One region of the Flavobacterium ginsengiterrae genome, then DNA from elsewhere that is predicted to be linked to it. Evidence: riboswitches for the same ligand, from Rfam matches in the RefSeq annotation. Region 1 holds a riboswitch; each other region holds the start of a gene.
What was found. A riboswitch is a leader RNA that binds a small molecule or an ion and turns the genes downstream of it on or off. The one in region 1 is predicted to bind cobalamin.
Positions count from the first base shown of each region.

Region 1 (7,445 bases):
TTTTTCGAAGTTTTGTCCATTTTTGAAATATCGATAGACATATAATCTTCATAATAAACTTCAATGTTTTGTTTTTTGCACAATGCAGTAAAATAATCAAAATAGGCAGTTTCGTAATGATATTTCTGAGCCATTATTTTAGAAAGTGCCATAACACTGTCTGTTTGTTCTTCTCGGGTAGATTCCATTAAATGATAAAAAAGCTCCATATAAGCTTCTCGATCTCCTTTTTTTCGAATTCTGTTAATAAGAGTATCGTAATTAGTGCCAAGCTGATTCATTGTAATAATAGAATCTTCTTCGCTAATCTCATATTTGCTTTCGGTTTCAATATTATAAATAGGAGTATTTTCTTTTTTATGATTGCAGGCGAATAGAGAGGATAAGATTAAAATACAGAAAATAGATCTTTTCATGTTTGTCGAATTGAATTTTAAAAACAAAGATGAGAAAAATAGAAATGACTTTCTGATTGTTAAAAACAAAAAAAAAGCTCCAGATTTCTCCGAAGCTTTTTAAAATGTAATGCCGTTCTTTTTTAGAAATTTGTATTTACTTTTTTAGAACGATCTGCAATGTAAGAGATTAACCATGTTACCTGTCCTTCTTTTACAAAATATATTTTCTTAGTTTCTAAATTTGGAATTCCTTCTAAGCATGAAACAAGAATGTTATTGGCAGAAATTAGATATTTTTGGTCGTACGTATTTAAAACTCTTGCTGCTTCTGAATTGGTTTTGGCAAGTGCAGTGAATTTACCGAAATTGTTCTTCAAAACAGCATCGTAATCAATAACGTCTTGCAAAGTAAAAGCTATATAATGATCTTTTACGTTTTCATTAAAGTATAAAGTTGAAAAAGCCCATACAGCTCCTCCTGATAAATACATTTTGTCTTTTTTCAATAAAAGCGGATTTTTATCCAATAAGTCTTTTACTTTCTTGCGCAAAACCGAATTAAAATCAAATGATTTTTCCTGATAAGTTGACATGTCATTTGCCTGAGACGGATTTAAAACCGTTTTTTGAACAGCATCAGTAAGAGTCATTGTACCAAAATCCAATTCTAATGGTATAAACTCTAATTTGTTGTCTTTAAGTTCGTCAATATAACCGCCTTTAGTAGTTTGAGCACCAATATCAAGAAGAAAAGCGTTAGCAAAATCAACTGGAGGAATAGCACCTTTAACAAGAGTTTTTGCTTCTTCGCTAACATCAAGTACATCAAGTTCTTTGCTGGTTAGAGAAGAAATTTTGTTTTTTAATGCATCAATATTACGTGCTGATTGAAAAACCGGAGCAGCGACGATAAAAATGTTTTCTTCGAGAATTTTATATTCAGCTCTTATTTTTTTTAATTGATCACTAACTATAACACTTGCTCTGTTGATATCTTCCTGAGGAAGTGCATTATTAGCAGCAATGTGATCTGCAAAAGGAATTCTTTCAGTCCAGAAAGAAAGAATTTTATAATCAGCTTTTCTAATGTTGTTTACATCTATAACAGAAACTTTGATCGCTCTGCGTCCAATTTCAATTCCGGCATAAATGCTTTTTTGAGAAAATGAATTTAGGGTGAAAAATAAATTTAAAAGAATAAAAAATAAAATCTGGGGGTTGTTTTTTTTAAGCATTGTAATTACGATTATAATATAATTTTAAATAAATTATTGATTTTTATCTTATCAACTCAAAGAAAATCAATCAAATATTGATCATTTTTGGCGTGTGCTTGATTTTATACAAAAAAAGCTTCAGATTTCTCTGAAGCTTTGTCTTAGTAGCGGGAACAGGACTCGAACCTGTGACCTTCGGGTTATGAGCCCGACGAGCTGCCTACTGCTCTATCCCGCGATGTTTCGGGTGCAAAGATACACACTAAATACTGTTATGCAAAGAAATTAGTGAAATATTTTTGCGAATGTATTTTTTGTTTGTAACTATTTGTTTTAAAGTTTGTTATGTTTTGTAATCCAGTAGTTCCTGATACGGATCGTTTTTAAAACCTAATAATTTTCCAAAAGCCGGCTCAGTTTTTAAGCCGTTTTGCTTCAGTTTTATGATTTCTAATCGAAAACTTTCGCCTTTTAATTTCAGAATTTCATGTTCAATAATCATGTGTTTGTAAGCATTTTGACTTTGCGAAGGAATATTTTGTCCAAAAATCTCTATTTCAAAATCATCAATTCTAAAATTGGCAACTACAGATTCATTTTCATTGATAATAGTTTCCCAAATTTTAAAATCGGTTTTGTTTTGAAAAGCCGAGGAAATTTTAGAAACAAACTCGGATTTGTTTTTCCAATAGCAAATAATGTCAAGATCACTGTTTTCGATATCAATATTAATTGGGATAGTGCCGGCCAAAATAGGGTCAAATTCAGATAGAGTTTCTAAAACCTTATTTTGAGTTAAGATTTTATAAGCCAGAATCTGCTTTGGATTTCCGGTTTTTAAATATTCAATATTGGTAAAATCAGTCATTTAATCAGCGTAATTTTTTTCTTCATCAATTTCCTGTTTAAGTCTTTTATTGATGTTGATTTTGGCATTTGTAAAAACAAAAATCGTGGTTTTGTATTCTCTGGCATATTTATTTGTGATTTGTCCTGCTATAAATGCAGATTCAAAAAACGGACTTGTTTCTTTAAATTCAGCGCTGTTTTCTTCAAATGTTTTAACCCGAATCAGATTTTTGTAATAGACATTCAAATTAAACCAATTCACATAATCAGCATTAAAAGAAACTGCTTTAATTCCTTTTTTGGTGTAATAGTTTATAGCTCCGGCTTGTCCGTAATTATCACACAAAACTAATGTGTTTTCTGATTTTGGAAACAATGCATAAACCGAATCGGTTTTTCGGGCTAATTCTTTCCAGCCTAGCATATCGGCAAAATCCTGCGATAAATTATGTTCTTTTCCGTCTTCCCAGCGATGTGTTCCCAGTTTTTGAGCCGCTAATTTTTCGGGACTTTTAATGGGAAAAGCCATAAAATACATTGGAATAAAAAACAACAGCGGAAGTGCAATAAAAACAGGTTTTAAATAACGTTTTCTTCCGATTTGTAAAATGTCGGCAAGAAAAACAGAACCAAAAGCAATATAAATTGGATATAAACCAATGGCATAATAAGCTTTTGCTTTAAAATATAAAAAGACAAGTATGGTAAAGATAATTGATGCAAAAAAGAATTTGAATTTTTCGAATGGTTTGTAGAATAACAAAGCGTAAAACGATGAAAGAATGACAAAGAAAGACCCAATAAAAAATAAAATTTGTTCTTTTAAAAAATCGGCTCGGTTTACATTTACAAGCTGTGTTTCGGCCAATTCTTTCATATGGTGTACAATTGGAAAATGATTATTGTACTGCCATAACAAGTTTGGTAAAATTAGGATTAAGCCCAAAATAAGGGCAAAATATAAATGTTTCTCAGTAAATATTTTTCTTTGTTTAGACAGAATAAGTGCCGGTAAAAGTCCGATTAAAAGGAAAACAATGTTGTATTTGTTTAAAAAACCAAAGGCAAAAACTACGGCTCCTATATAAAGCCATTTTGGTTTTTCGGAAATGGTATATTGTATTAGAATGTAATAAAATACTGTCCAGCATAAAACATCAAACGAGTTTGGCTGATATAACATGTTTATTCGCAATAATGCCGAAAATAGAACACAAAGCGAGCCTAAAATTAAAGCGTAAAGATTTCCTTTTAAAGCTTCAATAGTTTTCCAGACAATTAAAAGAGTTAAAACGCCAAAAAGGGCAGGGAAGAACTTTATCAAAAAAACAGAATTCCCTAGAAGTAAAATTATATACGAAATCCATGAAGTAACCGGCGGAACCGATAAATAACCCCAAGCCAAATGATGTGCCTGATCGAGATGCAGATATTCATCGCGCTGTAAATCATATTCGGGACTTATTAAAACGTATTGCAGAACAAATTTCAGTAAAATAAACCCAATTAAAATTAGTGTTTTTTTGTTCATTGAACTTTTGGTTTAAAAGGTAAGTGGTTTTGGTTCAGTTAAAATGCAAAGCTAATATAGGATTAATTTTGATTTTTTGGTTTAAAATAAAAAAGCTCCAGATTTCTCTGAAGCTTTTGTTTGTTTATTCCTCTGTTGCGGTTTCAAATTCCATGTGATCTATTATTTCTTCATCTGCCTTTACAGGTTTTGAAGCTTTTAGAGCATTAAATCTTTCCAACATTTCAGTTTCTTCTTCTTCACCGCTGAAATATGGGAAAACATCCATAATTGGCGATTCAGAAATGGCAGGAATAGAATATTCTCCCATTGTATTTTTCATAACATGAATCGTGTTATCGTAGGCTTCTCTAACATCATTTGCCTGAACCAGCATGTACATGTTTGATTTTCTTTCTTTTCCGCTTTCTTCATCATAAGCAATCAAAGAAACTTTTGATTTAAACCATCTGTCTGCATTTTCAAACGGATGTATTTCGGCATAATTTGCCACTTTTATATTCGTGATTTTAAACTCTTCACTAATATAAGCCGCCATTTCTTCATTAATTCTTTTTTCGGCTTCTGTATAAGATATAGCATCTACCAAATAAGGTTCTGTTAAAACTTTTTGGCCTCCAGTTTCATCTGTTTTTCTATATTTTACTTTGCATTCGTACCAAATTGCGCTCATCTTTTCTATTTTTTAAGGATGCCAAAGATAGATTTTGCAGCAAAATAAATTTGGAAAAACATCAAATAGATATTCACAATTTACGCTTGTATTCTGTAAAGGGCTGACTGTTTTGTTGTTAGCATATAATTAAAAAAAAGCCTCAGAAAAACTGAGGCTTTAGTTTCCAAAAACATGATTTCTAAATTGTGATAAATTCAGATTTTTAAATCCCGCAGATTTGGCGCAATGTTCTTACTTACGACTAATCTCTGCGTTATTTTAATTATAAACTTGACTACAACCAGACTTAAAATGCTTTTGCGTATATGCATAGCAAATTGTCTATTTGTAAAAAATAGTTTTAAAACGAAAAAAAATAAAATCAAATATCAATTTGATGGTGTTTCAAAGCTTTGGTCCGCGAAAGCCTGAATTTTCTCAACAATGGCAGGTCTCCTGACTTATTCCCATTTTGAACCGCCTTCCCGCATAAAATGCAGTGGCAAAAGATTTGATTTTGAAAACTAAAATGAGTTTTCATATCAGTCAAAATGTTGCATGGAATTTACAGTAACGGGCTTGCTCAGGATTTGCACCTGATTCCCTCTTCGTTAACTGCCCTCGAAAAGTTGCAGTTAAACCATTGCGGGACAAATGTAAGAAAATCAAGTGGGTTTGTAAGTCTGTTTTTAGAAAAATAGTTTGTGTTTTAGAAAAATAGCCTTTAGGAAAGTTTAGGTCTGTGTTTTTTTAATTTGAATTCAAAACTTAAAAGAAATGAATATTATTTAAAATAAAAAAGCTTCAGAGAAATCTGAAACTTTTTTGTGATTATATTTTTTTAAAAAGCTCCGAAATTTCAACATTTAAAGCTTTGCTAATTCGGATAAGTTTGTCAATTCCCATAATCTGTTTTCCAAGCATATATCTTCTTAATGCTTCAATATCTAAATCTGATTCGTGAGCAACATGACGTACTTTAAGATCTTTTTCTTTGATAATTTCTTTTATATTATTCCCGACAATCTTCACTGATTCAGGAACTTCTTTTTTTCTCATCTTAAGTTTTATTTGAATATGGGTTAGTTTTAGAATATGGCTCTTTGTATATTTTGCGCTGATGAAATGGAACTTTTGGATGTAGTTAACGAAGTATTGACAAAAGAGTCTAAAAATAAAAATCCAATTTAAAGTAAAAAAAAAGCTTCAGATTTCTCTGAAGCTTTTTTGTAGTCCGTGGGGGAATCGAACCCCCCTTACCAGGATGAAAACCTGGCGTCCTAACCGATAGACGAACGGACCTGCTTTGTTATTGCGGGTGCAAAAGTGCAACTATTTTTGGAATGTGCAAAGGATTTTTCAAAAAAACTTTCTTTAAATTTTCTAAAATATAAGATTTAATAACATTTCAATTGTAAATAAATTGAGTTAATGTTTACGTATTTGTTTGATTTGTAATTTGTTATTTTGAGTGAAAAATGAGATTAGCAAGGTGTTTTTTTATTCAAAAAAACTTTTAATAAAAGTGAATATTTTTTGTTTTGAAAGAATATTCTTTTAGGTTTTGAAAGATGTCTTTAGCGAAATATACTTCCATGTTTTTTTTGAAGATGCATTATAGCACATGTGCTATAGCGATTTAATTACATATGTATTTTCTTTGATCGGTGAAAAAGAATGAAATCAATTGATCTAATAATCATAAAATGGAATCAGAGGAATTAAGAGCTTTAGAAAATATTAAAAAATTATCATTCAGATATTTAAACATTTTAAAGCCAACTGCGAATAATATATATAATGCTGAAATTAAAATGTCAAGTTACTCTGAGTTGGGATGTGTTATTCTCAATATGCTAAAATTGTGTATTCTGGCTTTAGAATATGATGATTGTGATAAACCATCTATTGATTTAAGATTAATTTTGGAAAAAACAGTTGAATTATTTCCTGTCGATGAATTTGAATTGTTAGATGTAGTAAATGAGCTTTTTGTTGAAAAATAAAAGTTTAAGTTTTACCAGTTGTTTAATTGCTGTAGCAAGTCTTAAAATGTTTAGCCAATTATTAATGGGCTTTATAAAATGGTTTCTTGATTTTTAATTTTATATCAAAATCGAAAATTACTGAACAAATGAACTATATTTAACATCTTCTTTCAAACATTTTTATTCATTTTTAATAGAAATATCTAGACTATGAAAAAAACATTAATACTCATTATTGCATTCTTAGCCTTCACGGCGTGCTCAAAACATGAAGGGAAAAAAAATGTCGCCATTACAGGAATAGATTCTACATTGCGCCCTGGCGATGATTTTTTTAAATATGTAAATGGTAAATGGTATGATTCTGTTTCTATACCTGCCTCTCAAGCCGGAGTTGGCGCTTATATGTTTATGAATTTTCCACAACGAATGCGTCTGCAGGGAATATTAGACAGTATTTCGAAAAGCAGTAATACTCAAGGAAGTATAGCGCAAAAAGTGGGAGACTTTTATGCATCGGGTATGGATACGATAACTATCGATAAACGGGGTTATACGCCTATTAAACCTCTGCTTGCCAAAATTGAAGCAATCACCGATTTACCATCGTTAATGAATTTTGTAGTTAATGAAGAAAAAGTGAACAACTCTTCAATTATAGGTTTTGGAGTGTCGCCAGATGAGAAAAACAGCAGTATGAATATTGCTCAAATCTATCAAACGGGTATTGGTCTGCCAGATAGAGATTATTATTTTAAATCAGATTCTTCAACTGTAGCTATACAGCAATCGTACAAAAAATATCTT
Region 1 is NZ_BAABDU010000003.1:1,585,306-1,592,750, forward strand. Features, by position in the region: gene ABD859_RS09825 (hypothetical protein) at 1-416, opposite strand, end outside; gene ABD859_RS09830 (exopolyphosphatase) at 539-1,633, opposite strand; tRNA gene ABD859_RS09835 (tRNA-Met) at 1,781-1,853, opposite strand; gene ABD859_RS09840 (DUF4269 domain-containing protein) at 1,959-2,483, opposite strand; gene ABD859_RS09845 (glycosyltransferase family 39 protein) at 2,484-3,995, opposite strand; gene ABD859_RS09850 (DUF4494 domain-containing protein) at 4,120-4,668, opposite strand; cobalamin riboswitch at 5,080-5,310, opposite strand; gene ABD859_RS09855 (helix-turn-helix domain-containing protein) at 5,482-5,709, opposite strand; tRNA gene ABD859_RS09860 (tRNA-Glu) at 5,881-5,952, opposite strand; gene ABD859_RS09865 (hypothetical protein) at 6,357-6,656, shown strand; gene ABD859_RS09870 (M13 family metallopeptidase) at 6,849-7,445, shown strand, end outside.

Region 2 (7,445 bases), 540 kb from region 1:
CATAACAAATAATCAAACTTACGAGTTAAGTGTTACTCAGGCAGGAACTACAATTGTAAAGAAGTTTTCGGCAGTTGTTAATCCAAATACAGTTTCAGAAACAATGCCTGCAGGTTTAGCAGACGGAATTAATTACAATCCTGCTGATTTTACAAAAGCAACTTTGGTTCTGGATGCACCGCTTAAAGATTTTGTTTACGTTGCAGGAAGTTTCAATAACTGGCAGCCAACTTCGGCGTATGCCATGAAAAAAGATCCGGTTTCTGGAAAATTTTGGCTGGAATTAACCGGATTGGTTTCTGGGGTTAATAATACGTATCAATATTGGGTAGTTGATGCTACACCGCTGGCAAATTCTCCATCTCTTGTAAAAACTGCCGATCCATATTCAACTTTAGTATTATCTCCTTATGATGACCCTTGGATTCCTTCAGTAAATTATCCTAATATACCTGTTTATCCAGTGGGACAAACTTTTGAAGTTACTGTTTTAAGAACAGGTCAGACTCCATACAATTGGCAGGTACAAAATTTTACAAAACCCGAAAAAGAAAAATTAGTGGTTTATGAAGTTTTAGTTCGCGATTTTGATGCAGCGAGAAGTTATCAGAGTTTAATTGATAAAATAGATTATTTTAAAAATCTTAAAATAAATGCCATCGAATTAATGCCGGTTATGGAGTTCGAAGGAAACGAAAGCTGGGGTTATAATACTTCGTTTCATATGGCTTTGGATAAATTCTATGGGACTTCAGATAAACTTAAAGAATTTATCGATTTATGTCATCAAAACGGAATTGCTGTAATTCTGGACGTTGCCTTAAATCATGCATTTGGAAGAAACCCAATGGTAAGAATGTGGATGAATGATCCTGATGGCGACGGTTTTGGCTCACCAACAGCCGAAAATCCATATTTTAATACTGTAGCAAAACACAGTTATAATGTGGGTGAAGATTTTAATCATCAATCTGCAAAAACACAATATTATGTAGAAAGAGTTATTAAACAATGGATTCAGGAATATAAAATTGATGGTTTCCGATGGGATTTAACGAAAGGATTTACTCAGGCTTGTACCGCTTCTGACAATGCTTGTACAGATGCCTACCAGCAGGATCGAGTAGATATTTTGAAAAAATATGCTGATTATTCATGGAGTTTAGATCCAACACATTATACAATTTTTGAACATCTAGGTTCTGATGCCGAAGAAAAACAATGGGCAGATTATAAAGTTACAGAAACGCCAAGTAAAGGAATTATGATGTGGGGAAAAATGACAAATGAATACAATCAATTGTCAATGGGATATGCTTCAGATAGTAATATTTCGAGAATGCTGAGTTCAAATCGCGGTTTTGCTGCAAACCGTTTAATAGGTTATGCAGAAAGTCACGATGAAGAACGTTTGATGTATAAAAATGTACAATATGGAGCAGTAAATGGTTCTTATAGTGTCAAAGCATTAAATACTGCATTGGAAAGAATGTCAGCAGTTGGAGCTGTTTCATTATTAGTTCCCGGGCCAAAAATGATCTGGCATTTTGGAGAATTAGGCTGGGAAAATTCCATTTTTACATGTAATGATAATACCGTTAATACTGATTTTGATGCCATTGGCGGAGATTGTAAATTAGATACAAAACCACAGCCTCAATGGGTAAATAACTGGCTTGGCAATTCAAATCGCAGTAAAATTTACAACGATTGGGCAAAAATGATAACCTTAAAAAAGACAGAACCGGTGTTTTTAGGAACTGCCGTAATGACTAACGCAAATTCACTGACAGTAAATATTAAAATTACTAATGAAAGCCTGACTTCGGCACAATTAAAAGATGTGTTGATTCTGGCTAATTTTGATACAACGGCTCAAAATACTCCAACAGGTTTTCCGTATGCTGGAACGTGGTATAATTTAATGGATAATACTTCAATAAATGTTACCGATGTAAATGCGCCAATAAATTTACCAGCCGGCGAATACAGAATTTACGGAAACAAAACCGCAAATCTGGCTATTGAAGATTTTGAAAAAACAGCTGCGGTAAGTTTATTTCCAAATCCGGTTTCAAACTATTTTACTTTAAATACTGCTGTTGCAAAAGTTCAGATTTATTCAATATCAGGACAATTGGTTAAAACTTTTACATCAAATGAAAATGCTGATTTTCAATTTGGCGTAAGCGAATTACAAACAGGATTATATATAGTAAAAGCTGTAGATCAAAATCAGAAAACCCAAGTTATGAAGTTTATCAAAAAATAAACTTTAAAAATATATCGCTGACAGATTAAAAATTTGGTTTGGTTAGTAATGAGAAAGGGCTGTTTTGCTTTATTGCAGACAGCCCTTTTCTGGTTTAGTTGTTTATTGTTTTTGTTATTTCTTTTTATCGTTGTATTCTCCAATAACGGCAAAATAACCAAATGTTCCTAAGCCCAAAACAATAAGAGGCGTTAGAATAAAAAGAATAATAATTCCAAAGACTAAATCATCCTGCTGATCTGATAATAATTTAGGTAAGCCAAATTCAAACACGCAAAAGTAAGCGGCCGCAACTGCCAAAATAACCCATAAAACCCCTAAAGCTTGTTTGATTGTATTCATGTTCTTAAATGTTTAAAGATGATTAATTTTATTTTTATTGTCTACGTATATCATTCCAATTACAAAACAGATCGAGGCAATGATAATAGGATACCAAAGTCCGTCAAGATAAAAATCGCTTTTTCCGGCCGCTTTTGAATGCGTTACAAAATAGGTTGAAATTGCGGGCAGTAAACCTCCAAAAATCCCGTTACCAACATGATAAGGAAGTGACATTGAAGTGTATCTGATTTTAGTTGGAAACATTTCAACTAAAAATGCAGCAATTGGTCCATACACCATTGTAACAAATAAAACCTGAATGAAAACTAAAAAAATTAAAGTCCATTCATCGCCGGAATTGATATTTACAGTAACACTGCTTTGTGATTTTTTTCCATCGGCAAAGTCTGTTTTCTTTTCTACATACGTAGTTCCATCGCTATAGGTTTTTGAAATAGTGGTAATTACGTCGTTATTTTTTGCTGTCTCAATATTTTGTGAGGTTTGTTCTATAATTTCGGTTTTGTGGTTTATATCAGTTGTGTTGTACATCATTTTATATATAGGTCTGTAAAATAAAATGGCCAGCAGCATTCCAGACATCATAATATATTTCCGACCCACTTTGTCACTCAGCCATCCAAAAACGATAAAAAATGGAGTGCCAATTAACAAAGCAATTCCAAGTAAACTGTCGACCTGAGAGGAATCTATATTCATAACCGTTTTCATGAAACTCATAGCATAGAATTGTCCGGTATACCAAACAACACCTTGCCCCATAGTGGCTCCAAATAAAGCCAAAAGAACAAACTTTAAATTGTATCGGTTTCCAAAACTTTCTTTTAACGGATTTGCGCTTGTAGTTCCTTCCTTTTTAGCTTTTGCAAATACGGGTGATTCATCCATATTTTTTCTAATTAGATATGAAACGCCAACCATGGCAATAGAAACCCAAAAAGGAACACGCCATCCCCAAAGGTCAAAATCCTCGGCAGAAAGAACACTTTTTGTAGCCAGAATAACCATCAAAGAAATAAACAAACCAACAGTTGCTGTAGTTTGAATCCACGATGTCCAGTATCCTTTTTGTCCAACGGGAGCATGTTCGGCAACATAAGTAGCCGCGCCGCCATATTCGCCGCCAAGAGCTAAACCTTGTAATAAACGCAGAATGAGAACTAATAAAGGCGCCAGAAAACCAATCGTTTCATAACTGGGAATACAGCCTATTAAAAATGTCGAACCTCCCATGAGTAATAAAGTCGCCATGAAAGTATATTTTCGACCTATAATATCGCCAAGTCTTCCAAAAAATAAAGCGCCAAAAGGTCTTGCGACAAATCCTGCCGCAAATGTGGCCAAAGTCGATAAAAATGCGGCTGTTGGATTATCACTCGGAAAAAATTTAGTGGAGATTACTACGGCCAGACTCCCAAAAATATAGAAATCGTACCATTCAATCATAGTTCCCATAGAAGAGGCGGAAATAACTTTCCAAATACCTTTAGTAGAAGTTTTGCTCATAAAACGTCCTGTGGTTTTAATAATAATTAAAAAATTAAAATACGATTTTACGAATATATAAGATATTTTTTTATTTAGTTGATACTTTTTTAACAAAAACATCTCAATTGTTAACATCTTGTTTCTTTAGTAAGTTAGTTCTTCATAAATTAAAATTCTGAATGTTTTTAAACCTTTAATTACAAATCCAGCTCGTTTTCTTAAAAAAGAAAACACTAGTTTTGCAGCTCAAAATTTAAAGCAGAAAATGGTTGTCATATTTAGATAAATATTGACATTAAAAGGGAATTTGGTGAAAATCCAAAACTGTCCCGCAGCTGTAAGCTCATTAACTGAAACCCTTTAATATGTCACTTTTCAATTAGAAAGGGAAGGCTGGGTGTAGGGAGCAAGTCAGAAGACCTGCCATTTTTATAGTAATAATAGCTTTCGGGGATTGAAGCTGGCGTTAAGAACGGTACTTTTTCACTTTTGTGAACAGGTATTTGTTTCGTCATTCTATTCTCGTAAGCTAAAATAAAGTTTATGAGATTTTTTTTCTGCAAATATGATATCGCAAAACAGTTCCCTTTTCGGGAATTTTCTCTTTTTCGATTTTCCTTTTTCTCTGCTAAAAAATCATTTAAACAAATCGTCGTACCATTTGTTGCAGCATTATTCTATGCATAAAAATGTACTGCCGGTTAAACCAAGTGATAATTTTTTAAATATTTAATAATGAAAACCCAATTTTTTTTCAGGCATTTAATTGCAATTGCCTCTTTAGCAGCATTAGTAACTTCATGTAATAACGATGATGATTTTACAGCTCCTCCAGTAATAAACGGCGAACAGCAGTTAAAAGATACTTTGACAATTGGAAAAACACTTAAGTTAAGTTCAAAAATAAAAGATCGAAATAATTTATCTTTCGAATGGACAGTTGATGGAAAAGTAGTAAGCTCTGATTCTACTTATACTTTTAATCCGGAAACGAGAGGCGATTTTAAAATTAATATGACTGCCAAAAATAGCGGAGGAGAAGTAACACTTACATACGATATTCACACTTGGGGCACTTATGAAAATGGTTTTTTTATGATTAATGAAGGCTGGTTCGGACACGGAACGGGAACAGTTGGCTTTTACAGATACGATACAAAAGCAATTGAAGACAGTGTTTTTGTAAAAGTAAATCCGGATAAAAACTTAAAACCAGAATCATCAACATTAGAATTTGGAACAATCATTAACAAAAAACTATTCTTAGTCTCAAAAGTAGGCGGTCCTGTTGTCGTAGCCGATGCTTATTCGCTTAAAGAAGAAAAAAGAATCGAAGCAAAAGGCGGAAATGACTGGCGCGCAATAGAAGCAATAGACGAAAATCAGGCGTTGCTTACTTCTGGAAAAGGAATATTTAAGCTTAATTTAAATACAATGGAATTAGGCGGACAAATTGAAGGTATTACAGGACAGGTAGGAGATATTGTAAAAGTGAATAATTACATTTTTGCATTGTCTGCTTCAAAAGGTGTTCTTGTTATTAATGCTTCGACACTGGCTGTAGAAAAAACTATTTCGGGAATGGTTTTAGGATTTGCCGTTACAGATGATAAAAAAGTTTGGGCAGCAGGCGGTACAAAGCTTATAAATATAGACTCTAATACTCTAGAAATAACAGAAACGGCATTAGGTTTTCAAGCTTATGGAAGCTGGGGAGCATGGCATCCCGGATCTATTACTGCGGCTAAAAATGATGTTTTTATTGCTAAAAACGCAAGTTTTAACGGAGGTAAAGAAATTTATAAGTATACTGGAGGTGCAGCTTCATTAACGAAACCGTTTATTACTTTAACTGGAGTAAATATCTTGTATGGAGCCGGAATTGGATATGATAGAAAGAAAAATACTTTAGTTGTCAATACAGTAGACTCTGGATTTGGAGCTAATTTTGCAAACAATAATTTGTATTTCTTTAATGCAGATTCTGGTGCTAAAACTTCAGGAGTAAGTTTTTCTGGATATTATTTCCCAGCGGTTTCTGTGTTTCATCAATAGTTTTTTTAACCGCAAAGTGCGCTAAAGTTTTACGCAAAAGGTTCGCAATGTTATAATTAAACTTTGCGAACCTTTTGCGTTTTTCCTTTGTGTCCTTGCGTTTAAATATTTTTAAAAGAGTATAAAAAAACAAAAAACCCGAATATTTCTATTCGGGTTTTGTGGTACCTCCAGTCCCGAGGCTTCGGGAGAACCAGGGACACATGTATGTTATCTTTTAGATAAAATATCCTTTAGAATTGATGGGTCATTAATTATTTTTTTGTTAAACACTTTGCTTTTCATTCTTTTAATAAAGTTTTCAAGATATAGTGCTTCATCTCTATTGAAACAATTAAAAGTTAATACAATTTCCCAGTCATTGGCAATTTTAGTAAAAGAATTAGAATATATATGAGTGTTATGTTTCGAAATTCTTTCTTCCAGATTATTAGTCTCGCCAATATAAAACTTTTGAGATGATTTAGAATAGAGTATATAAAGATAGTGCATTTATAAAATATTATAAAAAACAAAAAACCCGAATATTTCTATTCGGGTTTTGTGGTACCTCCAGGGATCGAACCAGGGACACATGGATTTTCAGTCCATTGCTCTACCATCTGAGCTAAGGTACCGTGTTGTGCTCAATGCGGGTGCAAAGATAGAATCATTTTCCGTTTATCCAAAACATTTTATAAAAAAAATCAATTCGTATCTTCGCAGAAACAAAAAGAAAAAATGATTTTAACTGTTGATGTTGGAAATACCAGAATTAAAGCTGCTGTCTTTGAAGCAAGTACTGTTTTAGAGTATTTTGTTTTTGAAAAGAATGAGCTTGAAAAAAAAATCGAAAAAATTTTAGAAAAATTTCCAAATTGCTCCGATTTGGTTGTTGCTTCGGTTGGAAACGTCGAAAAACAATCATTTTTGACTTTTGAAAAAAAGTTAAACGTTCATTTTTTTACACACGAAGATGTTTTTCCTTTTCATAATAAATATGCAACACCAAAAACGCTGGGAATCGACCGAATGATTTTGGCTGCGGGAGCAACTTTGCAATTTCCTAAACAAAACAGATTAGTTATAGATGCCGGAACTTGTATAACCTACGATTTTATCGACGAAAATGATAATTATCTGGGTGGAGCCATTTCTCCGGGACTGCGTCTGCGTTATGAAGCTTTGCATAACTTTACGGCCAGACTGCCTTTGCTGACTTTAGAAGAACCGGATTCATACGTTGGGAACTCTACAGCACAGGCCATTCATTCTGGAGTTGTTAATGGTTTCGTCTATGAGATTG
Region 2 is NZ_BAABDU010000003.1:1,043,991-1,051,435, forward strand. Features, by position in the region: gene ABD859_RS07425 (alpha-amylase family glycosyl hydrolase) at 1-2,272, shown strand, start outside; gene ABD859_RS07430 (DUF6814 family protein) at 2,387-2,614, opposite strand; gene ABD859_RS07435 (MFS transporter) at 2,627-4,123, opposite strand; cobalamin riboswitch at 4,355-4,547, shown strand; gene ABD859_RS07440 (DUF5074 domain-containing protein) at 4,841-6,160, shown strand; gene ABD859_RS07445 (GIY-YIG nuclease family protein) at 6,371-6,652, opposite strand; tRNA gene ABD859_RS07450 (tRNA-Phe) at 6,705-6,777, opposite strand; gene ABD859_RS07455 (type III pantothenate kinase) at 6,881-7,445, shown strand, end outside.
Region 2: linked by a shared signal. The riboswitch ahead of ABD859_RS07440 (DUF5074 domain-containing protein) and the one ahead of ABD859_RS09850 (DUF4494 domain-containing protein) in region 1 are both predicted to bind cobalamin.

Region 3 (7,445 bases), on a different contig from region 1:
TTCTTTTACGACATTCGGGTTTCGTTCCGAATAAACATCGGTTGTATAATTTCCTGTTCGGTAATTAAAAACGTCGATACTGGCTCTGTTCATTCCCATATTACCTTCGTTAAGAAGATAAAATCCTTCAATATTTCCGTCACTTCTCGGCGCAGCAACGCTTACATCTGAGGAAAGAAATATCGTTTCGTCTTCACGGCATGAAACCAGCGAAATGGCAATGTTTAAACCAAATAGTATTTTTATAATGCTCTTTTTCATATCTCAAAACTGACTATAAATTTGAATGTTCGCCCAGGCATCGGATAATTGTAAATCACTTCATACTGCTGATTAAAAGCATTGTTGACTTCTATCGTTCCGTTCAATTTGCATTTATTAAAAGTGAAAGCCTTTTGAACCGCCAAATCGTGTGTGTACCACGGCTGTACCTCATTTACTTTTATATTATTGACGTTTCCGTTGTAGCGTTTTCCAACGTAGATAAAACTGTAATTGAAGTTCCATGATTCGTAACCTGCATTCAAAATTCCAGAACCGCTGTGCCAAGGCGTATACGGAATCTGATCGCCGTAAGAAGACAATTCTAAACCTGAAAATTTGGTGAAATCCTGACTTTGAGAATACGTATAAGTTAAGTTTGCAGTTAGATTAACTTTGTCGATATGAGTTCCCAGATTGACAACCGTTTCAATTCCTTTTCCTTTTACCTGACCAATATTCGTCATCATCCAGCGGAATAAATTTCCTGTCGGCGCCGCCACAATTTTGTCTTTGGTATTGGTATAATAAGCGTCTGCCTGAATGGAGAATTTGTCTATAAAACTTTCTTTAAGAGAAAAATTATAGGTAAAACCAACATCGTATTGGTTCATATATTCAGGTCTCAAAGTACTTGAACCGACCATTGTGTAATATAAATCGTTGAAAGTCGGCATTCTGAAAATGCGTTTAGCGAAGGCTCTTAAATTGAAATCGTACTTTTTAAATGGCGTATAACCAAGGAATAAAGCGGGGGTAAATTCGGTTTTGTTTGGCGCTTTGGCGTTGAATTTCACTTCTTCGATTACGCGGGTTGCCAAAACGTTTCCTAAAACTTTAAAACCTTCATATCGATAAGAAGTCGCAAGCGAAACCAATGCGGTATAACGCTGTGGGAAAGAAAACTGCGTTTGAATACCGCGTCTTGTTGCGTTTAATTTATTGTATTGAAAATCGGTTGACAGCGAAACATCCCAAGTAGGTAAAATGCTGTATAAATTTACGGCCGAGAAATAAGCTTCCTGCTGAAAGTAACTGTCGTCTGATTGTGCGCCTTCGGTTACTACTTCACCTAAAACACTGGTGGTATCCCGCGCAATATAATGTGTATAATCGTAAGCGAATTTCCCTTTTGCCTGAAATTTATATTTCTCTGAAACATCTTTGGTGAAAAAACTCTGCGCAAAAAAGTTCTTATCAAACTGCCTGAATCCGTCTCTGAATTTATTTTCGACAATCGCTCCCGGCGCGCCTCTTTCAGAATCATAATAATAGACTTTGGCGTCCCAAGAACCGTTGTTTATTTTTCCGTAAACTCCAGATTCAAATCGAAATGCTTCAATATCGCTGTTGTATCTTGTTGCTGTGGTATCGTAGGCAATACTACCATCCTGATTTTTTCTTTTATATCTAAATTTATATTCTCCGTTAGATTTGATGTATTCAGAACTGACACTCAAACTGACTTTATCGCTGAGTTTTTGTTCCCATCTAAAAGAAGGATCGTGATAATCAATCGACATGGTTTTGTAACGAACAAGCAGATTTGTTTTTTTATTCCCCGAAAAAACAGGACGTTTTGTTCGTAAATAAATGGCTGAAGCTGAAGCAAAATCTTTAGCTGACTGAAAAATTTCACTTTTCTGACCATTGTACATTGTTAATGATTCCATGTCGTCAAGCGAATATTTACCAAGATCGGTTACACCGTTTTGAGCATTTCCAAGCTGAATTCCGTCATAAAATACGCCAACGTGATGTGTTCCCATATTGCGGACATCGACTGTTTTAAGTCCGCCGACACCGCCGTAATCTTTGATTTGTGTGCCAGCAAAATACCGAAGTGCGTCTGCCACATTATGACTTGCCAGTTTTTCGAGCAGTACGCCAGAAAGACTTTGCACGGGAATAACTTCCTGATAGGGTTTTCCTTTTAAAATAACTTCTTTTAAAACGCGCGAACTATCTGTGACTGCCTGCGAGTGAAGCCAAAAAGGAAAAAATAAAATAAAAGCTAAAAGTGTTTTTCTAAAATTATACATCACGATTGATTTAAAAAAACTTTCGGTGATGTACTTACAAAAAGACAGATATAGGCCTGCTGTCCTATAACAGGTTACCATCTTGTGTCGTCAACTTCATACCACGAAAGTTTTAAACTATGTGATCGTGGCAGGTCTCCTGACTTGTTCCATCTTTAAACGGCCTTCTCACCCCGAAATTCGGGACAATGGCATAAGTAATGTTTAAAGACTTCTATAGAACTTACAGTAGCGGGTCTGTTCAGGATTTACACCTGATTCCCTTTTAACTATTTTTTCCTAAGAAAAAACAGACCAAAATCGGGTGTAAAGATATAATTGTTAGGTCGTGTCTGCAAGATAATATTGCTTTATTGTAAAATTTGTGTAGTTATGTTCTCAAAAAATACTGTTTACAAGCCTTGTAATCAGGATTATTTTAAAACAGGAATTTTTACAAAACTGTCATTATACCATTTTATCTGCAAAGGTTCTTTTGCATCTAGAATCGTTTCATCGCTTACGTCTTTTCCGGTTCCGTAATTTAGTTGTGAGAAAGCATTTTTATTTACGTTAACGGCAATTAATAAACGGCTTCCTTTATGGAGTTTTTTACTCACAAAATGCGTGTTGGAAAATGTAATAGCTTCTATTTTATCAGGCTGAAGCAATTGTCGTTTTTCGATATCCTTTGCATAACTGGCGCGTCCAATGTAGTAGGAAAGATGAAAATATTCTCCGTTTGGCGTGACTTCATAAAGAGTTACGCCTAAATCAAAATCTTTTTTGTTGATACTGCATTTGATTTCTCCCAAAAAAGAACCATTTACAATTAAAGGCTGGGTTAAAGGTTCGCTGATAAAAAAGTAACCATCATTTTTGTTGACTTCTTTTTGAATAATCGGACTTGGATAATAATTATTATTGCTGATTTCTCTGTTTGCAAAATCAACTTCCTGAATTAGAAATTCTTCTTTTTTAGGCTTTTTATTATCGGCTTTATGGAAATCATCTGATTTAGGTGTAGTTAAATATAAAGTCAGGAAATCATTGTGCATTTTTTCAAATGAAGAAGCACTTTTCCATTCGTTGGCACCCATGACTTCGTAATTGATTTTATCTTTTAGAATTTCCGGTTTGGGGCCGTTTTTCAAAATATAATCAAACCATTCGTAAGTAATTTTCTTTATGTCGATTAAAGAAACGGGATCGACTTTGTAATCATTCAGAACAGCTTCACCGCCAACTTGAGTTCCAAAATGCCCGTAAGGACCAATTATAAGGTAAAAAGGCGTTTTTGGACTGTATTTTTGAAGTTCTTTTAAGTAATATAAACCCGAATTCTGCGAATCGTTATAATATCCGTCAAACGCTAAAACCGGAATATTTATTTGTGCAAAATCAGTTTTATAAGGCGCCATTTTCTGCCAGTATTCGTCAAACGACGGGTGGTTTATCCATTTTTGAAACCATCTGTTGGGCTCACCGTCAATACTGTCTAGTTTTCTGTAGGCCGTTCCGGATTCCCACCATCTAAATTTTAAACCTCTAAAACGGGGTCTGTTATTATTCGTTACGGTATCGAGATATTTATTGTTTCCTACATAAAAAGCCCATTCGTAATTTGGGTTTATAAAAATGTTGTTTTCCATAGGAAGTCCCATTCCGGGTCTGTTTGCTACCGCAGGTACAATTGTTTTAAGAGCCGGATGCATTTTTTTGCACGCTGCCCATTGTGTAAAACCATTATAACTGCCGCCGTACATAGCCACTTTTCCATTACACCATTTTTGTTTGCTAATCCAGTCTATGGCATCGTAAACATCATTTACTTCGTTTTCATACGGATTTATTTCGTCAGGGCTGAAACGTTTTCCTCTCGAATATACTATAATTCCGGTGTAGCCTTTGTCTACAGATTCTTTTATACTTTTTAGATCTCTTCCTTTGTCACGAACGTAAATTGTATATTGAAGAATTACGGGTTTTGTATTGTTGTCATTTTTTTTGTGTGCGATCATTGCAGATAAAATGCCGCCGTCGCGTGTGGTTATAGAAACGCTGTCCTGAATGTCGTAATCGGTTTCTGTATTGGCTGATTTTAAAGCTTTTGTCTGCTGTGCGAAGAGTTGTGAAACAGCAAAAAATAAACTCAGAAGTAAAAACAATGATTTGTTATTCATATTCGTAAGTTTTTAAGTTGAACGAATTTAATTATAATTTATATATTTACTTTCAGTAAAGACTCAAATTATAACTTCATGTTACATTTTATTAAATCTTCCGTTTTTTTAACTGCATTTTTTTGGATGACTTCTGTACAGGCACAACACGAAGCGTATGCAGAACCTGTAGAACATAAAATTGCCGATACTGCTTTTGTAAACTTAAAAGATTATAGTAAAGATTTTGTGTATGACATGAAATATGCCACAGAAGATAATTTCTTAAAAGCGAAAGTATATGATTGTGCCGAATGTTTACTGCGTTTAAAAACGGTTAAAGCATTGGTTGCGGCGAATAAAGAATTTATTAAAAAAGGATATAAAATAAAGCTTTACGATTGTTACAGACCTTTGTCGATCCAGAAGAAAATGTGGGAAATTGTATCGAACCCTAAGTATGTTGCCGATCCAAAAAAAGGCTCCATCCATAATAGAGGAGGAGCCGTTGATATTTCGCTGGTTGACAATAACGGAAAAGAATTGGATATGGGAACTGCTTTTGATTTTTTTGGACCCGAAGCAGGTCATAATTATACCAATTTCTCTAAAAAAGTTTTATCAAACCGAAAATTCTTAAAAAAGATAATGATAGAAAATGGTTTCAATTCATTTGATTCAGAATGGTGGCATTATAATTTAAAAGCAGGTTTAAAAGATGCCGTTTCGAATCAAAAGTGGAATTGTAACTAATTTATTCTACACATCTGATATTTTCCATAAAGTAAGTATTGGGATGCGTTACTTTACCCGTTAATTCAGAAGTAAGATCAGCTTTTACGATATAGTCTTCTGTATTGGTAAGATATTTAATTCGCATAATAGATACAGGCGATTTTTTCAATTCTTCAAAATTATCTTTCATAAACATAAAAATACCAGTATTGATTCGGTTGTCAAAACCTTTATCATCGCGAACAAGCGTTCCGCAGTTTTCCTGATTAATATGCATTAATGTTACAATTTTTCCGTTTTCTAACTGTAAAAAGATTTTAGAGTTTTTATCAAAACAATTCGCTTTTATAAAATCTTTACTTTTTTGAATATTTTGTAAATTTAAAGTCGGCAGACCGTCAGTTTGCGCCAGTGAGAAAAAAATGTAGTTAAACGAACCTCCAAAATACTTTTCGCTCATTAAGTATTCGTTAGTTATTTTGTACGTACCAATAGAGTCAGTTACATTGGCGCTGTATTCACATGGTTTTTGAGCAAATGCTGTAAAGGCTAATAAAAAAAGAGTTAGTGTAATTAGTTGTTTCATTTCTAGTTTATTTTTCTGCAAATTAAAACTATTTTGTTATCATTTTTATCAGTTGTAAAAAAACTATACAGATTTCCTCCATTTTTTATTTTCCATTTTTTTCGAATATTTTCTACTGTTTCAGGAAAATTACGTGTCGTAACATTTGCCTGCTGATTTAAAAGCGTGTTTTTCATTTCATTTTTATTGTACAAAACGGCTTTTTCGATTTCAAAACTTCTGCCCGGAAAATCGATTAAATGATCTGAAGTGTACAAATGCGAATGTTTATGCAGTTTGTTTATTTTGAAGAAAGAACTTACCTGATCAAATCCGCCTGATTTCATTATTGCCGAATTGGGCTCATAAAGATATTTCTGCGGAAGATGATAGGATGTAAAATCATTTTCTGAACCAAGAACAAAATCAAAAGTTTCAGTTTTGTCTTTTAAAATGTTTGCTGTTTTTAAAGTTATTTCGCCGGAATAATGGTTATGAATTTCAAAAAGCAATTCTTTAACTTCATTTTCAAGGGCAATAATATGAATGTTTTTTACAAATTTAAGTTCAGATAGAGCAGCCGAAATATCCAGTAAAGGTGCTGTTTTTATTAAAATAGAATCACTTTTTTCAAAATAAAAATCCAGAGATTCCGGTACATTCGGCAGACAGTCTTTAAGCATAAAAACTTTGCCTTTGGCATCATTTCGTCTCGAAGGATCTATATAAATCCAATTCCATTTTTGTTTTAAATCGTGTAAAACATTAGTAGAATCATCCGCATAAAAACTACAGTTTTGCACATTTAACTGCTCATAATTATGTTTTACAACGGCAGATAAATCTTCGTTTATTTCGCAGTGTGCAATTGTTTTAAACTTTTTAGAGAAATAATAATCATCTACGCCAAAACCTCCTGTAAGATCAATTAAACTTTCACCATTTATTAAAGAAGCTTTGTAGACAGCCGTTTTTTCTGATGAGGTTTGTTCTATAGAAATTTTACTTGGATACATAATATTTTCTGCTGCAAACCAAGTTGGGAGTTTTTCTCTGGCTTTTGTTCGGGCTTCAATCTGGTTTAAAATTAAAATCCATTCCACATCTGGGAACGGATTTTTTTGAAGCGCTAATTTTGTGATATCAGCACCGGTATTTTTAATAATAAACTCCTGAATATCTTTTCTTAAAATGTTGTTGTTCAATGCTAAATTCTTTCGGTTAATACGGAGACAATTTTATTGTCTGGAAAAAATTCTTTTAAAATTACTTTAATCATTGTAAACACAGGAACAGCGATTATCATGCCTACAATTCCAAATGTAATACCGCTGATTAAAATAATCAGGAATATTTCTAAAGGATGCGAATTTACACTTTTTGACGAGATTATTGGCTGGCTGATGTTATTGTCAATGGCCTGAACTACTAAGAAACCTATAATTACATAAATTGTCTTAGGAAGAATTTCTGACTGAAAATCCTGTCCTATCATACTAATCATGGTTAAAATACCGGCTAAAGTAGTTCCAATAATAGGTCCTAAATAAGGTATAACATTTAAAATGGCACATAAAAAGGCAATTACAAATGCATTTTTATTACCAAAAATAATTAATACGATGAGGTATAAAATAAATACAACAATTAACTGCAGTAATAAACCAACAAAATAGCGGGTTAAAAGATGGTTTATTTTAG
Region 3 is NZ_BAABDU010000006.1:564,300-571,744, forward strand. Features, by position in the region: gene ABD859_RS18685 (DUF5074 domain-containing protein) at 1-261, opposite strand, end outside; gene ABD859_RS18690 (TonB-dependent receptor) at 258-2,303, opposite strand; cobalamin riboswitch at 2,416-2,617, opposite strand; gene ABD859_RS18695 (CocE/NonD family hydrolase) at 2,717-4,465, opposite strand; gene ABD859_RS18700 (M15 family metallopeptidase) at 4,592-5,197, shown strand; gene ABD859_RS18705 (hypothetical protein) at 5,199-5,765, opposite strand; gene ABD859_RS18710 (THUMP-like domain-containing protein) at 5,768-6,949, opposite strand; gene ABD859_RS18715 (AI-2E family transporter) at 6,952-7,445, opposite strand, start outside.
Region 3: linked by a shared signal. The riboswitch ahead of ABD859_RS18690 (TonB-dependent receptor) and the one ahead of ABD859_RS09850 (DUF4494 domain-containing protein) in region 1 are both predicted to bind cobalamin.

Region 4 (7,445 bases), on a different contig from region 1:
CATCTTCAGCTTCTTCGGTACTGGTAAGCAATCGTTTTGCCAGACGAAACACTTTGTCTTTGAAAGGATTAACTAATTCTATAAACACATTCTGGTTCATAAATTAAAAGGTTATTCGTTAGCTTATATAGTCAAGACGAGGCACAATTATTTTTGTTACAACACTATTGTAATTTTTTTTTCAAAAAAGCACATTACTTAAAACTAAAGGTAGTATTTTTACGTTAATACAATACCGAAACCTACTCTTATGAAACCAATTTTAAAATCGATACTGTTTTTGTGTCTGTTAACATTCTTCCTGCAGTCTTGTGAAGATGAGGATGATGTGAGAACTCCTGCGCAATTGCAAGTGAATGATTTTGTCTGGAAAGGTCTAAATGAGCTTTATTTGTGGCAGGGTGATGTAGCAAATCTGGCAGATGATCGTTTTAGTTCTCAGGCAGAATTAAACTCTTATTTAGAAGGATATTCAGATCCTGAAGATTTATTTCAGGATTTATTAAATAAACCTGTGAGTAAATATCCTAGCAATGCTATAGATCGTTTCAGCTGGATTGTAAAAGATTATACAGTTTTAGAGCAGGAACTAGGTGGAATTACAAAAAATAACGGTGTTGATTTTAGGCTGACGAGAGTTGCAGAAGGTTCAAACGATCTTGTGGGATATGTTCGTTATATTATTCCTAATTCAGATGCATCTACAAAAGCTGTAAAAAGAGGCGATTTGTTTACCAGCGTAAACGGAACAAAACTTACAGTTTCAAATTATCAGTCTTTATTATTAGGAAATGATAGTTATACGTTGAATTTTGCCGATTATGACGGATCTAATTTTATTTTAAATGGAAAATCTGTCGCTTTGACTAAAACAGTTTTAGAAGAAAATCCAATTTTAATAAACAAAGTAATTAATAGTGGAGGTCATAAAATTGCTTATTTAATGTACAATGGATTTTATTCTGAATATGATTCCAAGTTAAATGAAGCTTTTCAGGGATTTAAAAATGAAGGAGCAACAGATTTGGTTTTAGATTTAAGATATAATGGAGGAGGATCTGTGCGTACTTCAACACGTTTAGCAAGTATGATTACAGGTCAGTTTGAAGGTAAAATATTTTCGAAAAGACAATATAATTTCAAGCAGATGGGAGGCATGACTACTGAAGATCTTGAAGTTTTAAATGAACGATTTGTAAAAGATATTGACGGAACTCCGGTAAACAGTTTAAATTTATCTACCGTATATATATTAACAACTTCCGGCACAGCATCTGCAAGTGAATTAATTATAAACGGATTAAAACCATATATTAATGTGGTTCAGATAGGAGAAACGACAACGGGTAAAAATGTGGGTTCGGTTACACTTTATGATTCACCTACGTTTACAAAAAGAAATGTGAATCCAAATCATAAATATGCAATGCAGCCTTTGGTATTTAAGATCTCTAACGCTTCAGATTTTGGAGATTATACACAAGGACTAGTTCCTACTTTTGTTCAGTTAGAATATATTAGCAGTTATGGTGTTTTAGGTGATCCATCGGAGCCTTTATTAAATATGGCAATTTCTAAAATTACAGGAACTACAGCTAAGAAAGTTCAAAATGACCATGGTTTGGTTTTACCTTATATAAGCGATTCTAAAAAAATCAACGGATTACGAAACGAAATGTATTTCGAGGAAACTCCAAAAGGGTTTTAATAACAATAAAAAAGGCTTTCAGAAATGAAAGCCTTTTTTGTTTAAAAACAATTAAATAACTAATTCGAAAATGAATTAATCGTTAAAGTAAAATCCGTTTGGAGATATTCCTGCTGTAAATGTTTTAGTAACTGCACCAGCTAAAGAATAGATGTATATTTCACCAGAATCTTGATTATTTATGGCATCAGCAATATAAATTTTGTTGTTTTCTACAGCAAAACCATAAAGAATTTTTACATCAGATGCTTTAAACAACGGAGCTGTTGGTAATGCTGTAGCATTCGCTGCAAATGAGTAAATACTGTTTCCAACAGTATAGTAAATTTTGTTGTCTTCTGTATCTATAAATCCAGGATGTGTTAAACCTGTAAAACTCATTGTAGCTGAAATAGTATTAGTACTTAAATTTACTTTAACTATTTTTCCTGCAGTTTCAACATCTGCATAAAATGGTTTTCCGTCACATAATACATATAAAGTACCATTTTCTTCTGCTAAACCACTAGGAACATCTCCAACTACAAAATTTGTAACAACTGCATTAGTTGCAGAGTTTATAACAGTCAGCGAATTTCCCTGGCTCCAGCCGCCTTTGTGTGCAACATAAAGTTTACCGTCATTTTCGATAATTTTTTCGGGACCTTCAACTACAGAAATTGAAGAAGTTATAGTATTTGTAGTAAGGTCTAAAACCGCTACATAATCGTCATCTGGATTACCGCCTTCTCCCCAGTTAGTAACATATCCTTTTCCGTTTGCAAATGCAATATATCGTGGATTGTTTAAATTAGCCGTAATGGTAGTAATGCTTTTAAAAGTGTATCTGTTAACTACTTCAATTTTATTTGAACCATTTACAACAATGTAAGCAGCATCGCCTTTAAAACCAATGCACATAGGAGTGTCTCCGGTAGTTTTGCCAGGATTAACTAAAGAAAAAACATTGTTTTCAATGCTTGCATCACCTGATAAATAAGAAATAGCTCCATTACTTTTTTCAAAATTACCTTCGTTAGCAACGAATATTCCATTTTCATAATCTCCGCGCGGTTCTTCATTATTGTCGTCATCGTTGCTGCAGGACACAAAAAATGCCGAACTTACAATGACTGCTAAAAATAGTCTATTAAATCTTTTCATGATATTTAAAAATTAAGGTTTATGTATATAGTATAATTTCTTCCGGGCATTTGTCTGCTAATCACGGGCTGATAATTTTCATTAAACAGATTCAAAACCTGAAATCCAATCTTGTAACTGTTTTTTGTTCCAAAATCATAATCAGCCCCCATATTTGCAACATTATAATCTTTAACTCTTGCAGAAGGTGTGTTAAAAGGAGTACTGTAAACTTCTCCAGTATATAAGTATTGAAAATAAGAAGACAATTTTTTCCAGTTGTAAGCAGCAGAACCTGTTAATTTATGATACGGAACATAAATTAATTGTTTGTAGATTAATTGGTTTTTAATCAACTGTTTGCTTTCTGAAATCGTGTAAGCGTAAGTTCCGTTAAAGGTTAAATGGTTTTCGCCGATTTTTGGTTTCCATTCTACAAGAACTTCAGCGCCGTAAGCTCTAACGTTGTCTGTGTTTTCAGGAAGCCATAAATCTCCGCCGCCTTCTTGCGGTACCCAGCGTAATAAATCTTTAATAGAATTATAATAACCAGTAACAGATAAAGAGAAGTTTTTTCTAAAAAATTCATTGCCAATTTCAGCCTGATAAGATGTTTCTGGTTTTAGATTTGGATTACCGCTTCCTTCCCAGAACAAATCATTATAAGTTGGCATCCTGAAATTCTTCGATGCATTTAACTTTATGCGATAAAAGTCTGTAAATTGATATCTTGTTCCAAATGAGAAAAGAAAAGGATTACCATAATTGTCTGTTATTTCCTGACGAATGCTGGCGTTATAATCCCATTTTTCACTTAATAAATGGCGTAATAGTAAACTGGCAGAACCAACTTCTCTTTTAACGTTATCAATACTAGAGCCATATCCTTTGTTTCGGCTGTAATCTACAATCGAGTTTAGCTTTATTTTGTCATTTACATCAAAAGCCAGATCATATTTGATGATCGAAGTTTCGACTTTTCCGTAAGTAAAGTTTTTTGAATTAATATTAGAGAAATATTTATAAGATTCGCCAATATGAGCTGCTCGAAGTTTAGAAGTAAAACGTCCTAAAAAGCTTTCCCATTCTAATAAATTTCGGGTGTTAAAATCCTGATATTTAGTTTTTGATGCATTGGGTGAAGTTAGAGAAAAGTGACGTTCTGAATCGTAAAACTGACTATAAGCTTTTATCGTGTTATTAGAATTTATTTTATAACCAAAAGTAGTATTCATACTCGTGTTATAATATTCTCCATTACTATTTCTTTCGTTTGAATTGCCCGGATATTTAAAATCATTATCAGAACTATTTCTTGAAATACTAACCTGTAAACTGTATTTGTCTGATGAAACTACAGTACGATAGTTTGCACTGTACGTATTGTAACTCCCTGCGCTAAAAAAGACATGATTTGAGAATTCATTTTTAAAACTTAAATCATTATTAAGGTGAATACTGCCGCCTATGGCACTGCTTCCGTATAAAACACTTCCTCCTCCGGCTTTTACAGTTATTGAATTAAAGTCACGGGTGCCAATGGTATTAAAATCTGCCTGACCTAAAAATTGCGAATTTATATTTATTCCATTCCAAATAACAGCAGTTTGTGCGCCGGTTGTTCCTCTAAACGATGGAGCAGAAGTCATTCCAAGTCCATTTTCTTTGAAATAAATAACAGTATTAAAATTTAAAAGAGAAGTTAAAGAAGGCTGGTTTTTTTCAAGAATTGAATCATTTAAAACCTGAACCGATTGTGAAGACGAATATTTCTTAAGATTGGAATCAGAAACTACAACTTCTTTGAGCTTAATAGAATCACTCTGCGCCGAAATAAATTGGCACAACATCAAAAGAAAAAAAACAAAACGCAATCTTAAAGTCATAATTTCTAAACTCTTTTTCCCGAGAGCTCGATATTTGTTACAAAGGCAGGTCTCCTGGCTTGCGTTTTGTTGTTTACCTTCCCATTCGCCGCGGCGAGCAGTGGTTTTGCAGTTACAACAAACATTCTTTTCTAGAACAAAGCTTACAGTTGCGGGTACAGCTCAAGATTTTTACTTGATTCTCTTTTAATGTGTTACAATAACACAACCTTAATTTGCTGCAAATATAAAGTTAAATATGTTGATAATTCAAATATGTTTCGTTTTTAGAATCAATTACTTAACTAAAGTTACAAATTATAGTTCAATTCTTATGATTTCTCCAAAATCGATTTTGTTTTTAAATGCCTCTTTTAAAGGCAGTGAAGTTTGATGACATATAATACTTCTAATGATGCCGGCATGAGCAACAATAATGACAGGCTGCTGTATTTTTGAAATTTCATCAGATAAAAATTGTCTTGTTCTTTCATGTAATTCTGTAAAAGATTCTCCGTTTGAAGCTCTAATATTTACAAAATCTTCCATCCATGGATTTAATTCTTCCGGCGAAATATCATCCCAGTTTTTTAATTCCCAATCGCCAAAATTCATTTCTTTTAAACGATCGTCTTCCTGGTAAGAAATGGCATTATTATTTTTTTGAATGTGTTTTGCTAAAATTGCACAGCGTTTTAACGGACTCGTAAAAATAACAGCGTTGCGTGGCAGTTCTGAAATAATTCTTTTGAAAATTTCCTCAAAAGGCTCAGCAATGTCTACGTCAGATTGTCCGTAACAAACGCCTTTTTCGCAAATTGTTTCAGTATGGCGGACTAGATAAATTTCCATATAAAAAGTATACTTAAATAATAAATCACCTCACAAATCTGTTGTGTCGCTCCCAGACAATCGCCTGTGTAACCATCAATCCATTTTTGAAAGTAACGTGCTAAAAAATATCGGGTAATAAAAACCGGAATCAAAACAAGAAGAGCTTTTAGATAAAAAAAAGAAAATATACCCAAAGGAATTATTCCGAAGAAAAAAGAACCAAGAACTTCTTTCCAACTATGATTTTTAGCAATCGGTTTGCTTTTACTCGAAGCATCATCACGCGAATATTCATGTGTAAAAATAATGCTGATCGCAGCTAAACGACTTACAGAATGAGCGGAAATAAATAAGAGATAAATTAAAATATAATTATCGGTTGTAAAAAGCGATATAGATTCTGAAAGCAGTTTGAATTTTACCAGAAAAAGTAAAACTAAACCAATTGCGCCATAAGCACCAATGGCGCTGTCTTTCATAATTATGAGAATTTTTTCCTTAGTCCATCCGCCGCCAAATCCGTCGCAGACATCTGCAAATCCATCTTCATGAAAAGCTCCGGTTGTTAAAACAGATGTTATAATAGCAAAAATTACAGCCGTTTCTATAGAAAGAAAAAGTGAAAAAATATAGAAAGATAAAAATGAAATGGTTCCCACAATCCAGCCAATAAATGGAAAATATCTTGTTGCTTTGTTTAAATATTCAGGATCATGATTAATATTTTCCGGACAGGGAATCCGAGTGTAAAACATTAAACAGGTAAAGAAAATATGAAGTTCTTTTTTCATTTAAAGAGACCGATTTGAAAAAATATATTGATTACTAGAAATACTGAGACTGAATACTAAATCTATTTCCTGCTGACTCCGGCACTTTCAAAACTCGCCATTTCATTTAAAAATGCCTCTGCTGATTTTAAAACCGGAAAAGCAACGGCACAGCCTGTACCTTCTCCAAGACGCAAATCTAAATTTAAAACAGGTTTTGCTTTTAAATAATCCAATAATTTAAAATGTGCTTTTTCGGCAGAACAATGACAGAAAACAGCATTTTTTTGAATATCAGGATTTATTTTAAAAGCGATTAAATAAGCCACAGTACAAATAAAACCATCAACAAGAATCAGCATTTTGTTTTCAAAGGCAGCGAGCATTCCGCTGGCCATTTGTATAATTTCGAAACCTCCAAAATAGGAGAGATGATTTTCTAATTTGTTCTGACCAGAATAATTTTCAATTGCTTTTTTTAGAATGTTTTGTTTTTCCAGAAGTTTCTGCTCATTAATTCCTGTGCCTTTTCCAACACAGTCTTCAAGAGAAAAACCAGTAATAAGACTCATTAAAACCGATGCTGTAGAGGTATTTCCAATTCCCATTTCACCAAAACCAATGCAGTTAGAACCTGTCTTAGCAATATCTTTAACAATTGATTTTCCTTTTTCAAAACACAATTTCAATTCTGTTTCGCTCATTGCGGCCGTATGCAGAAAAGACTGCGTTCCTTTTGCAATTTTAGCATTAATTAATTTCGCATTTGTTGGAAAATCATAATTTACTCCAGAATCGACAATTGATAATTGAATATCATTTTGTCTGCAAAAAACATTTATTGCCGCGCCGCCTTCCAGAAAATTATTCACCATTTGACGTGTTACATCTTGTGGATAATCACTTACGCCATGATTAGCAATTCCGTGATCTGCAGCAAAAACCACAATATTTGGATTTATTATTTTAGGATTCAGAGTTTCAAAAACCGTTGCCATTTGAAAAGCAAGCGATTCCAGAGTTCCCAATGAACCAACAGGTTTTGTTTTAGAATCTATTTTTTCTTGTAAAGCCTGACTGAAATCATTTTGAATTTCAGTTTTGTTTTGAGATTTTAAATCAAAATCAGAAACATTTATTTTATGA
Region 4 is NZ_BAABDU010000007.1:377,262-384,706, forward strand. Features, by position in the region: gene ABD859_RS21085 (RNA polymerase sigma factor) at 1-100, opposite strand, end outside; gene ABD859_RS21090 (S41 family peptidase) at 251-1,708, shown strand; gene ABD859_RS21095 (DUF5074 domain-containing protein) at 1,784-2,851, opposite strand; gene ABD859_RS21100 (TonB-dependent receptor plug domain-containing protein) at 2,857-4,716, opposite strand; cobalamin riboswitch at 4,744-4,944, opposite strand; gene cobC (alpha-ribazole phosphatase) at 5,014-5,547, opposite strand; gene ABD859_RS21110 (adenosylcobinamide-GDP ribazoletransferase) at 5,532-6,320, opposite strand; gene cobT (nicotinate-nucleotide--dimethylbenzimidazole phosphoribosyltransferase) at 6,383-7,445, opposite strand, start outside.
Region 4: linked by a shared signal. The riboswitch ahead of ABD859_RS21100 (TonB-dependent receptor plug domain-containing protein) and the one ahead of ABD859_RS09850 (DUF4494 domain-containing protein) in region 1 are both predicted to bind cobalamin.